3 regions of the Bradyrhizobium sp. SZCCHNR1002 genome follow, and region 2 is predicted to be linked to each of the others. Evidence: predicted binding sites of a transcription regulator. Region 2 holds the regulator's gene; each other region holds the start of a gene.
The links. The regulator LexA, encoded in region 2, represses DNA repair genes until DNA is damaged. The targets are predictions, from matches to a motif close to TGTTCNNNNTGTGTTCNG.
Positions count from the first base shown of each region.

Region 1: the regulator LexA is predicted to act here: its motif matches at 1,412-1,429, upstream of uvrA (excinuclease ABC subunit UvrA).
Region 3: the regulator LexA is predicted to act here: its motif matches at 1,627-1,644, upstream of QX108_RS25715 (ribonuclease T2).

Region 1 is NZ_JAUHIS010000001.1:913,972-917,246, forward strand. Features, by position in the region: gene QX108_RS04015 (porin family protein) at 1-256, shown strand, start outside; gene QX108_RS04020 (outer membrane protein) at 547-1,191, shown strand; gene uvrA (excinuclease ABC subunit UvrA) at 1,519-3,275, shown strand, end outside.
Region 2 is NZ_JAUHIS010000001.1:1,126,945-1,130,219, forward strand. Features, by position in the region: gene glp (gephyrin-like molybdotransferase Glp) at 1-1,078, shown strand, start outside; gene lexA (transcriptional repressor LexA) at 1,271-1,969, shown strand; gene QX108_RS05045 (hypothetical protein) at 2,250-2,690, shown strand; gene QX108_RS05050 (ComEC/Rec2 family competence protein) at 2,793-3,275, opposite strand, start outside.
Region 3 is NZ_JAUHIS010000006.1:153,193-156,467, forward strand. Features, by position in the region: gene QX108_RS25700 (DUF3617 domain-containing protein) at 1-536, opposite strand, end outside; gene QX108_RS25705 (hypothetical protein) at 620-925, opposite strand; gene QX108_RS25710 (hypothetical protein) at 1,094-1,552, shown strand; gene QX108_RS25715 (ribonuclease T2) at 1,685-2,389, shown strand; gene QX108_RS25720 (23S rRNA (adenine(2030)-N(6))-methyltransferase RlmJ) at 2,596-3,275, shown strand, end outside.

The DNA of each region.
Region 1 (3,275 bases), 210 kb from region 2:
CTCCGGCGTGATCAACAGCGTGCTGGCCACCACGACCGTGACCAAGTGGGGAGCGTCGGTCGGCGCCGGTGTCGAATACGCCTTCTCGCCGGGCTGGTCGGTGGGCTTCGAGTACGATCACCTGTTCATGGGCAACACGAACGTCCCGTTCCGCGGCGCGGTCTTCACCCAGACCGACAACATCAAGCAGGATGTCGACCTGTTCACGGCGCGGTTGAACTACCGGTTCGGCGGCCCGGTCGTCGCGAAGTATTGATCGACCGTTATCAAGTTGTGTTTTCTGAAAGGCCGGCGCAAGCCGGCTTTTTTGTTGCCCGTGCGACACCCCCGACGCATCGGTCACACATGGAACCAAGCCATTGTGTGGCCTTATGTTTTGGGAACCGTCCCGTAAATGTCCGGTTTCGTCCCGAGTGTGGCTTCTGGGTGACGGCAATCCGCTAGGAACCCGGCTATAGGATGGTCGTCAACTTGAACGGGTGAGTCTGTTTCGTGCGTAAGGCTTTCGATGCGACGCGGACTTCACGGACTAAACTGGAGACAAGAATGAAGAAGATCCTGCTCGCGACCGTGGCCCTGGCCGCCCTGGCCGCTCCCGCTGCCGCCGCTGATCTCGCTGCGCGCCCGACCTACACCAAGGCCCCGGTTCTCGCGCCGGTCATGACCTGGACCGGTTTCTACATCGGTGCGATGGGTGGCTATGCCAACGAGGACGCCGACTTCGCCGCGATGAAGGGTGGCTTCGCCGGTGGCACCATCGGCTACAACTGGCAGCAGGGCGCTGTCGTGTTCGGCCTCGAGGCTGACGCTGCTTGGGCTGACATCTCCGCGTCGGCGACCGCTCTCGGCGTGACCGCCAACTCGAAGATCCGTGATTGGGGCACCGTTCGTGGCCGTCTCGGCTACGCCTTCGGCCCGACCCTGCTGTACGTCACCGGCGGTTACGCCTGGGCCGACAACCGCATCACCCTGTCGGCTCCTGGCATCAGCCTGTCGGACAGCAAGATCCACTCCGGCTGGACGGTCGGTGCCGGCGCAGAATGGATGTTCGCTCCGCAGTGGTCGCTCAAGGGCGAATACCTCTACAAGAGCTTCGGCGGTGAGAGCTACACCTTCACCGGTCTGGGCACTCTGGCCACCGGCACGCTCAACGTGCACTCGGGTCAGGTCGGCATCAACTACCACTTCTAAGATTTTCGCCTTCGGGCGGGATCTCGGCCTCCGGGCCAACGCACAAGGCCTCCGCTTCCCAAGAGCGGAGGCTTTTTCTTTGCCGGCTCGTCCCGCTGATTGCGCATTCTTCGCCGCGAGTCCGCCCGCTGGATTGCCGAACCGGTTCCGCTCCTGCCATTCGCTGCCATTCCTCGAGCGCATTGTTGATGATTCGCTGGCGGCACTGGAAATCCGGCCTCGTTCTTCCTACGTTCCGACGATACCTTTTCCCTTGGCGTCCGATGGCCGGCTTCCGGCGAACGCGCCTGCAACGATGGCGCAGCCTTGCGCCGTGGGACGATCGTCATGGATGAAGTGCTCAAGGCCAAGCAGCGCGCGCAAGCCAATCAGTCGAGCCTGCGGGCGATCACCATCCGTGGCGCCCGCGAGCACAATCTCAAGAACATCGACGTCGAGATTCCGCGCGACAAGCTCGTCGTGTTCACCGGCCTCTCCGGCTCCGGCAAGTCGTCGCTCGCCTTCGACACGATCTATGCCGAGGGCCAGCGCCGCTACGTCGAATCGCTGTCGGCCTATGCGCGCCAGTTCCTGGAGATGATGCAGAAGCCGGACGTCGACCAGATCGACGGCCTGTCGCCGGCGATCTCGATCGAGCAGAAGACGACCTCGAAGAACCCGCGCTCCACCGTCGGCACCGTCACCGAGATCTACGACTACATGCGCCTGCTGTGGGCGCGCGTCGGCGTGCCCTACTCGCCGGCGACCGGCCTGCCGATCGAGAGCCAGACCGTGTCGCAGATGGTCGACCGCGTGCTGGCGCTACCCGAGGGCACCCGCCTGTATCTGTTGGCGCCGGTCGTGCGCGGACGCAAGGGCGAGTACAAGAAGGAGCTCGCCGAATATCTCAAGAAGGGCTTTCAGCGCGTCAAGATCGACGGCACCTTCCACGAGCTCGCCGAGGCGCCGGTTCTCGACAAGAAATTCCCGCACGACATTGACGTCGTCGTCGACCGCATCGTCGTGCGCCCGGACATCGGCCAGCGCCTTGCGGAAAGCTTCGAGACCGCGCTGAAGCTGGCCGAGGGCCTTGCCGTGGTCGAATTTGCCGATCCCAGCCCCTCCTCGTCATCACCGGGCCGCGCCGAAGGCGCGAGACCCGGTGATCCATCCTCTTCGAAGGAGATGGATGGCCGGGTCAAGCCCGGCCATGACGAGAAGAAGAAGGTGGCCAAGATTCACGACAAGAGCGGGCCCGAGCGCATCCTGTTCTCGGAGAAGTTCGCCTGCCCGGTCTCCGGCTTCACGATTCCCGAGATCGAGCCGCGGCTGTTCTCGTTCAACAATCCCTATGGCGCCTGCCCGGAATGCGGCGGCCTCGGCGTCGAGCAGCATGTCGATGCCGACCTCGTCATTCCCGACAAGGACGTCACCCTGCGCAAGGGCGCGATCGCGCCGTGGGCCAAGTCGTCGTCGCCGTATTATTTGCAGACGCTGACCGCGCTCGGCAAGTTCTACAAGTTCACGCTCGACACCAAGTGGAAGGACCTGCCGAAGAAGACGCAGAACGCCCTGCTGCACGGCTCCGGCGACGACGAGATCAAGTTCACCTATGAGGACGGCGTCCGCTCCTACGACACCAAGAAGCCGTTCGAGGGCGTCATCACCAATATCGAGCGCCGCTTCCGCGAGACCGAGAGCGAATGGGCGCGCGAGGAGCTCGGCAAATACTTCAACGACGTGCCCTGCGCCGGCTGCAAGGGTTTCCGGCTGAAGCCCGAGGCGCTGTGCGTCAAGGTCGGCGGCAAGCACATCGGCGAGATCTCGGATCTCAGCGTCAAGGCGGCCGGCGAATGGTTCGCCGAGGTGCCGGCGCAGCTCAACGCGCAGCAGACCGAGATCGCCACGCGCATCCTCAAGGAGATCCGCGACCGCCTCACCTTCCTGCTCGACGTCGGCCTGAACTACCTGACCCTCGCCCGCTCCTCCGGCACCCTGTCCGGCGGCGAGAGCCAGCGCATCCGCCTGGCCTCTCAGATCGGCTCGGGCCTGACCGGCGTGCTCTACGTGCTCGACGAACCCTCGATCGGCCTGCACCAGCGCGA
Region 2 (3,275 bases):
GCCGCCGGAGGCGATGTCGGCGATGGACGGCTATGCGGTGCGCGCGGCCGATGCCGACAAGCCCCAGGCGCGGCTCAAGGTGATCGGCGAGGTCGCCGCCGGGCGGCCGTTCGATCGCGTCCTCGGGCCTGGCGAGGCGGCGCGCATCTTCACCGGCGGCGTGGTGCCGGACGGCGCCGACGCCGTCGTGATCCAGGAGGACACGATCGCGGACGGCGATCACGTCGTGCTCAGCGAGGCCGCAATCAAGGGCCGCCACATCCGGCCGGCAGGAGTCGACTTCCACGAGGGCATGGTGCTGCTGAGCGCCGGGCGCCGGCTCAGCGACCGCGATCTGTCGCTCGCCGCCAGCATGAACCATCCGGCGCTGCCAGTGCGGCGGCGCCCGAGGGTAGCGCTGCTCGCCACCGGCGACGAGCTGGTGATGCCCGGCGCGACGCCGGGTCCGGGCCAGATCGTCTATTCCAACGGCTATGCTCTGCGCGCGCTGGTGCGCAGCGAAGGCGCCGAGCCGGTCGATCTCGGCATTGCCGCCGATACGCTCGACGCCACGGTTGCCGGCATCCGCCGGGCGCGCGAGGCCGAGGCCGACATCCTGGTCACCACCGGAGGCGCCTCGGTCGGTGATCACGACCTGGTCAAGCAGGCGCTCGAGGCCGAGGGCGTCGAGATGGCGTTCTGGAAGATCGCAATGCGACCGGGCAAGCCGATGATGCATGGCCGGCTCGGCGGCATGAGGGTGATCGGGCTGCCGGGCAATCCGGTGTCGTCCTATGTCTGCGCCATCCTGTTCCTGGTCCCCTTGATTCGACGCCTGCTCGGCCGCGACGAAGCGCTGATGCCGCGCGAGACCGCCCTGCTCGGCCGCGAGCTCGCCGCCAACGATTCGCGCGAGGACTATCTGCGCGCCCGGCTGGAGGAACGCGCCGACGGCACGCTGGTCGCGACACCGGTGACGCAGCAGGATTCGTCGCTGCTCGGCCATCTCGCGCTCTCCCAGGCGCTCGTGATCCGTCCGGCCTATGCGCCGAAGGCGCCGGCCGGCAGCCCCTGCGAGATCCTGCGCCTGCCGAACTGAGCGGTTTTCCCCGGCAAAGCCCGGATCGTTCATCATATTTTTAGGATTGCGGAACACACATCGAACATATAGTGTCCGTTCATGATTTGTTTTTAGTATGTTGCGGGCGACGCGAATACGAACGTCCAACTCCCATTCGCCCTTGGACGCAGGGCGCGGACTCGGACGACACAAACTGGGGACCAGGTCGAGATGCTGACGCGCAAACAGTACGAACTTCTGCGGTTCATCAATGAACGGCTCAAGGAAGCCGGCGTGCCGCCGTCATTCGACGAGATGAAGGATGCCCTCGACCTGCGCTCGAAGTCCGGCATCCACCGCCTGATCACGGCGCTGGAGGAGCGCGGCTTCATCCGCCGGCTGCCCAACCGTGCCCGCGCCATCGAGGTGATCAAGCTGCCCGAGCTGTCGCAGGCCGGCAACAATCGCCGCGGTTTCACGCCGTCGGTGATCGAAGGCAATCTCGGCAAGGTGCGGACCTCGACGCCCGCGCTCGATGATGGCGAGCGCCCGGTCGCGGTGCCTGTCATGGGCCGCATCGCCGCGGGTACGCCGATCGAGGCGCTGCAGACCCGCAGCCACACGATCAGCGTGCCGGCCGACATGCTCGGCAATGGCGATCACTACGCGCTCGAGGTGCGCGGCGACTCGATGGTCGATGCCGGCATTCTCGACGGCGACATGGCGCTGATCCAGCGCAACGAGACCGCCGACACCGGGGACATCGTGGTGGCGCTGATCGACGATGAGGAAGCGACGTTGAAGCGTTTCCGTCGCCGCGGCGCCTCGATCGCGCTGGAGCCCGCCAATACCGCCTATGAGGTGCGCATCCTGCCGCCCAACCGGGTGAAGATCCAGGGCAAGCTGGTCGGGCTCTATCGCAAGTACTGAGCACCGACGCGCTGGTATCGGACGACATGCACAGTTGAGCGGCGGCGCGATGCTTGGAGCGTCGCCGCAGCTCAAAAACGAGTCACACGCGAATGCACCTCATGATGTGCAGCGCGGCACGCTCAAACGCTTGTGATCATCAGCGGCCACACGCCATGCAGATCAGCGCAGAATTGCCGTGAAGCGCGCGCTAACATCGCCTCGATGTCCACTCTGATAGAGGCCTGCGCCTGTCCGGGGGGAAGCGTGGGTCGGCTATCTCTCAGCGAGGAGCGATCCGATGTGTGACTACAGCCTCCATGCCGTTGCCTCCCGTCCTGCCAAGGTCGGCGAGACGCTGATATCGACGACCTTCCGCGGCACCGCGACCCGCGGCTTCGCGGTGGAGACCGAGCCCAACGTTGCGGTGTGCATGCTGCCTGGCACCGAGCTCGCCTTCGCCGAGGACGTCCGCTACGACAGCCGCTGGCTCTGGACCCGGACGATCCGCGAGCGCGTCGCCAAGTTCAACACGATCGAAAAGCACATCCCCGATCGCCATCACGACGCCATCGAGTTTGCCGACGGCCGGCACGTGCTCGTCACGCAGCTCTGCGAAGGCCAGCGCGTCACCGTGCTGCAGCTGCCCGTCACCAGGCAGCCGGGCGAGCACCGTCCGGATAGCGCGGAGGAGGCGCCGGCATCGCAGACGACGCGGATTCGCCGGATCAGCATCACCTGACACGCGTCAGTCGATTTCGTCGTCTCGGATCGCTCGCCCGCAGCCCTCGGCCGGCACCTGCCGAAGCCGAGGGCGCGAGCATCAGCGCGGAAGCCGGACGAACTAATCCTCGATCACCTGCTCCGTCTCCGGCGGAGTCGCATCCTGGCCACGCGACGCAGGCGCGCGCGGTGTCAGGGTCATGTCGAATTCGCCGGCATCGGCCGAAGCCGGCCACCACGGGCGATCCGTGCCACCAGCGCGCACCGGCGTGACCGCGAAGCCGGCGCCCCGCTGCACCAGCATCAAGGCGCCCTGCTGCTGCAGACGCGGGCGGTCGATCACGGCGGCCGCACACGACGACGGCGCGGCGCGCGCGGTCACGATCAGCGCGGCACGGACGCAATCATCGGCGATGGCGTCGGCGCGCAAGGTCATGGCGACGAAACGGCCATCGGCCATCGCCACGACACAGCCCGCCTCGTCGCAGGACACACCGTCACCGAGTGCAGCATCGGCGGGCAGGCGCGCATCGGCATCGGCGGCGAGCCACTCCTTGGTGACGAACACGTCCTTGCCGGTGCGCATTACATGCAGGCGCCCGTC
Region 3 (3,275 bases), on a different contig from region 2:
CCCGGGATCAGGGCCTTCAGCTTGTTCATGTCCTTGATGTTCATCTTCATGCCGCCGGGCATCACGATGTCGCCGGGCTTCTGGTCGGGCTTGCAGGCGCCCAGCCATTTGGCCTCGATCGTCATCGCGGTGTCCTTCACGCCAGTGCCGGCAGCGCCGCCCGTCACGCGCGACATGGTCTTCACCGTATAGGCCGAGTTGAAGTCGCCGGTGATGTCGGCATGGGACGTCGTATTGATGCCGCCGAAATTGCAGACCGAATCGGAGACGTAGCCGGTCGCCGTCTTCTGGATGTCCTGCTTGGAGCAGACCTGCTGCGCCATCGGCGAAGCGAAATTGTTCATTTCCTTGTCGGTAGCCGCGTCGGTGCAATGCTGCATCGTCGCCTCCGGGAGCTGACCGCCGGATCTGATCATCTTCAGCTCCCACAGGCCGGCCTTGCGCACCGGCAGGTCGACGGCCCAAGCCTCATGGCTCGCGGTCGCGCCCAGGAGGCAGCAGGCCAACAGCCCAATAGCGATGCGTGTGCAGGTCATGTGCCCCGTTCCGGCTCGTTGATCGATGCCGGAGCGAATGCCGCCAAAAGATGGCAATTAGGAGAACGGCAGTTGAAGGAACGTCAGTACAGCGTCCGCAGCGGCCGCTGCGCCGAGCCGTACGGTACCCAGCGGCAGGAGAACGACACGTAGCCGCCGTAGCGCGCATCGACGGCGCGGAACTTCGCGACCTTCCCGTAGGAGGCGCAGTGGTCGACCGCGAGCTGACGGGCATCCGTGGTCTGGGCCAGCTGATAGGCGATGATGCCGCCGGTGTCGTTGCCCTTGAAGGGCGGCACCACGTCGGCCTGGGCGGAGGCGGCGACCAGCACCACCCCAGCGGCCGCGAGGCCTGCAGTCTTCACGAATCCGGCCATCAGCGTCCGCATTGCATTCTCCTCGATCTGGCCTGCCATTCTAAAGGTCCTGTCCGGTCAAGAAAAGAACACCGGCCTCACGTTAACAGGACTAATCGTGGAGTGTTGCCGCGTTGCACTTGACCTCCTGTGGCCGCCGCGGCACGGTCCACGCTCCCGGATCAGCCTTGCGGACGGCCCATGCGCGACTTCAGCACAGCTTTCAAGACGTTCGGCGCCGCATGCGGCGCGCTGCTCGCCGTTGCGACCGCGCCGGCCCAGGCGGCCAACCCGCTCGAGATGAACTTCTGGCTGTCGGGCCCGAAATATGAAGGCCGGGTCGCGCCGTGCGAGGCGGCCATCCCGACCATCGTCTCGCGATTCCAGGATAAGGAAAGCACCTTCTGGAATTCGTCGCTGCAGATCACCGGCGTCGCCAACGTCCGCGAGATCGCGTTCCGGCCCTGGCAGTCCGACAACATTCCGCGCCGCTTCTGCACCGGCAGCGTGATGATCAGCGACGGCAAGGCGCGCACGCTCAACTACTCGATCATCGAAGACGGCGGCTTCGCCGGCTACGACCAGGGCGTCGAGTTCTGCGTCGTCGGCCTCGATCGCAACTGGGCGTTCAACCCGGCCTGCCGCGCCGCCAAGCCCTGATCGGTCGACGGCCGGCGCGAGCCCGTCAATGGCGGGACGCTTGTGATCATCGGCTGCCTTCGGGCAGCCGTTTTTGTTCTTGAAATGTTCCATCAGCTTGGTAAGTTCCTGGAACAGTCCGGGGAGTTCGCCATGTTCGATTGCCTGCGCCGATCTGCCGTTGCTTGTTCGCACACGATTGCCTGCCTCGCTCTGCTGGTCGGCGCCCTCGCGGCCGCCCCGGCCGGGGCGCAGGACCGCCGCCAGAATGCGCCGGGCGCGTTCGACTTCTACGTCCTGTCGCTATCCTGGTCGCCATCCTTCTGTGCCGAGGCCGAGGAGCGCGGCGGCCGCGGCAGCCGCTCGCAGCAATGCAGCGGACGGCCCTACTCCTTCGTCGTGCACGGGCTGTGGCCGCAATACGAGGCCGGCTATCCCGAGTATTGCGAGCAGCCGTCGCCGCGCCTGCCCCGCAACATCATGACCTCGATGCTCGACCTGATGCCGGCGCCGGGGCTGATCTATAACGAATGGGACAAGCACGGCACGTGCTCGGGCCTGTCGGCGAAGGCCTATTTCGAGGCGATCCGCAAGGCACGGGCGGCGATCAAGATCCCGGAGGAATTTCTCGACCTGGCCCAGGCCAAGACGGTGGCACCGGCGGCCGTCGAAGAGGCCTTCATCAAGGCCAACCCGAAGCTGACGACCTCGGCCATTGCCGTCACCTGCAACCGCACCCGGCTGAGCGAGGTGCGCATCTGCCTGTCCAAGGATCTCGAATTCCGCAGTTGTGACGAGGTCGACCGTCAGGCCTGCCGGCGCGACGAGGTCAACATGCCGCCGGTGCGCGGCGGCTAGAGCATGATCCGGAAAAGGGCGCAGCGGTTTTCCGAAAAGATCATGCGCAAACAACAACCTAAAGCGCGATGACGATTCATCCCGATCTCATCGCGCTTTAGGCGCCGCGGCGAATCAGCCGGTGCTTTGCCAAAGCCGCTCGTGCGGCCGAGGCCGGGCGAATGACGGGGTACCCTTTTGACGCGGAACGGCGTAACCCGGACGGCATGAACTACCGACACGCCTTTCACGCCGGCGGTTTCGCCGACGTCATCAAGCACATCGTGCTGACACGCATCCTGGTCTACCTCCAGGAGAAGCCGGCTGCCTTTCGTGTGATCGACACCCATGCCGGCGCCGGCCTCTATGATCTCACCGGCGACGAGGCTTCGCGCAGCGGCGAGTACCTGACCGGTATCGCACGGCTGCTGCAGGCACGGCTGTCGGACCAGGCCTATGCGCTGGTTGCGCCCTATCTGGACATCATCAGGTCGTTCAATCCGCCGGGCGAGCTCAAGGCCTATCCCGGCTCGCCGCTGATTGCCCGCGCGCTGCTGCGGCCGCAGGACCGCATGACGCTGTGCGAGCTGGCGCCGGCGCCACGCAAGCAGCTGATCGATGCGCTGCGCCGCGACACCCAGGCCCGCGTCGTCGATCTCGACGGCTGGGTCGCCCTGCCCGCCTTCGTGCCGCCGAACGAGCGCCGCGGCGTGGTGCTGATCGATCCGGCATTCGAGGCCAAGGATGAGTTCGAGCGTCTCGCCGACCGCTTCGCCGCGGCGTTCGCGAAGTGGACGACTGGTATATACGTGCTCTGGTATCCCGCCAAAAGCCGGCGGGCCACCGAGCAGCTCGCCGACCGCGTCACTGCGCTCGCAGCAGCGGCCAAGCCGCCGGGCAAGGTGCT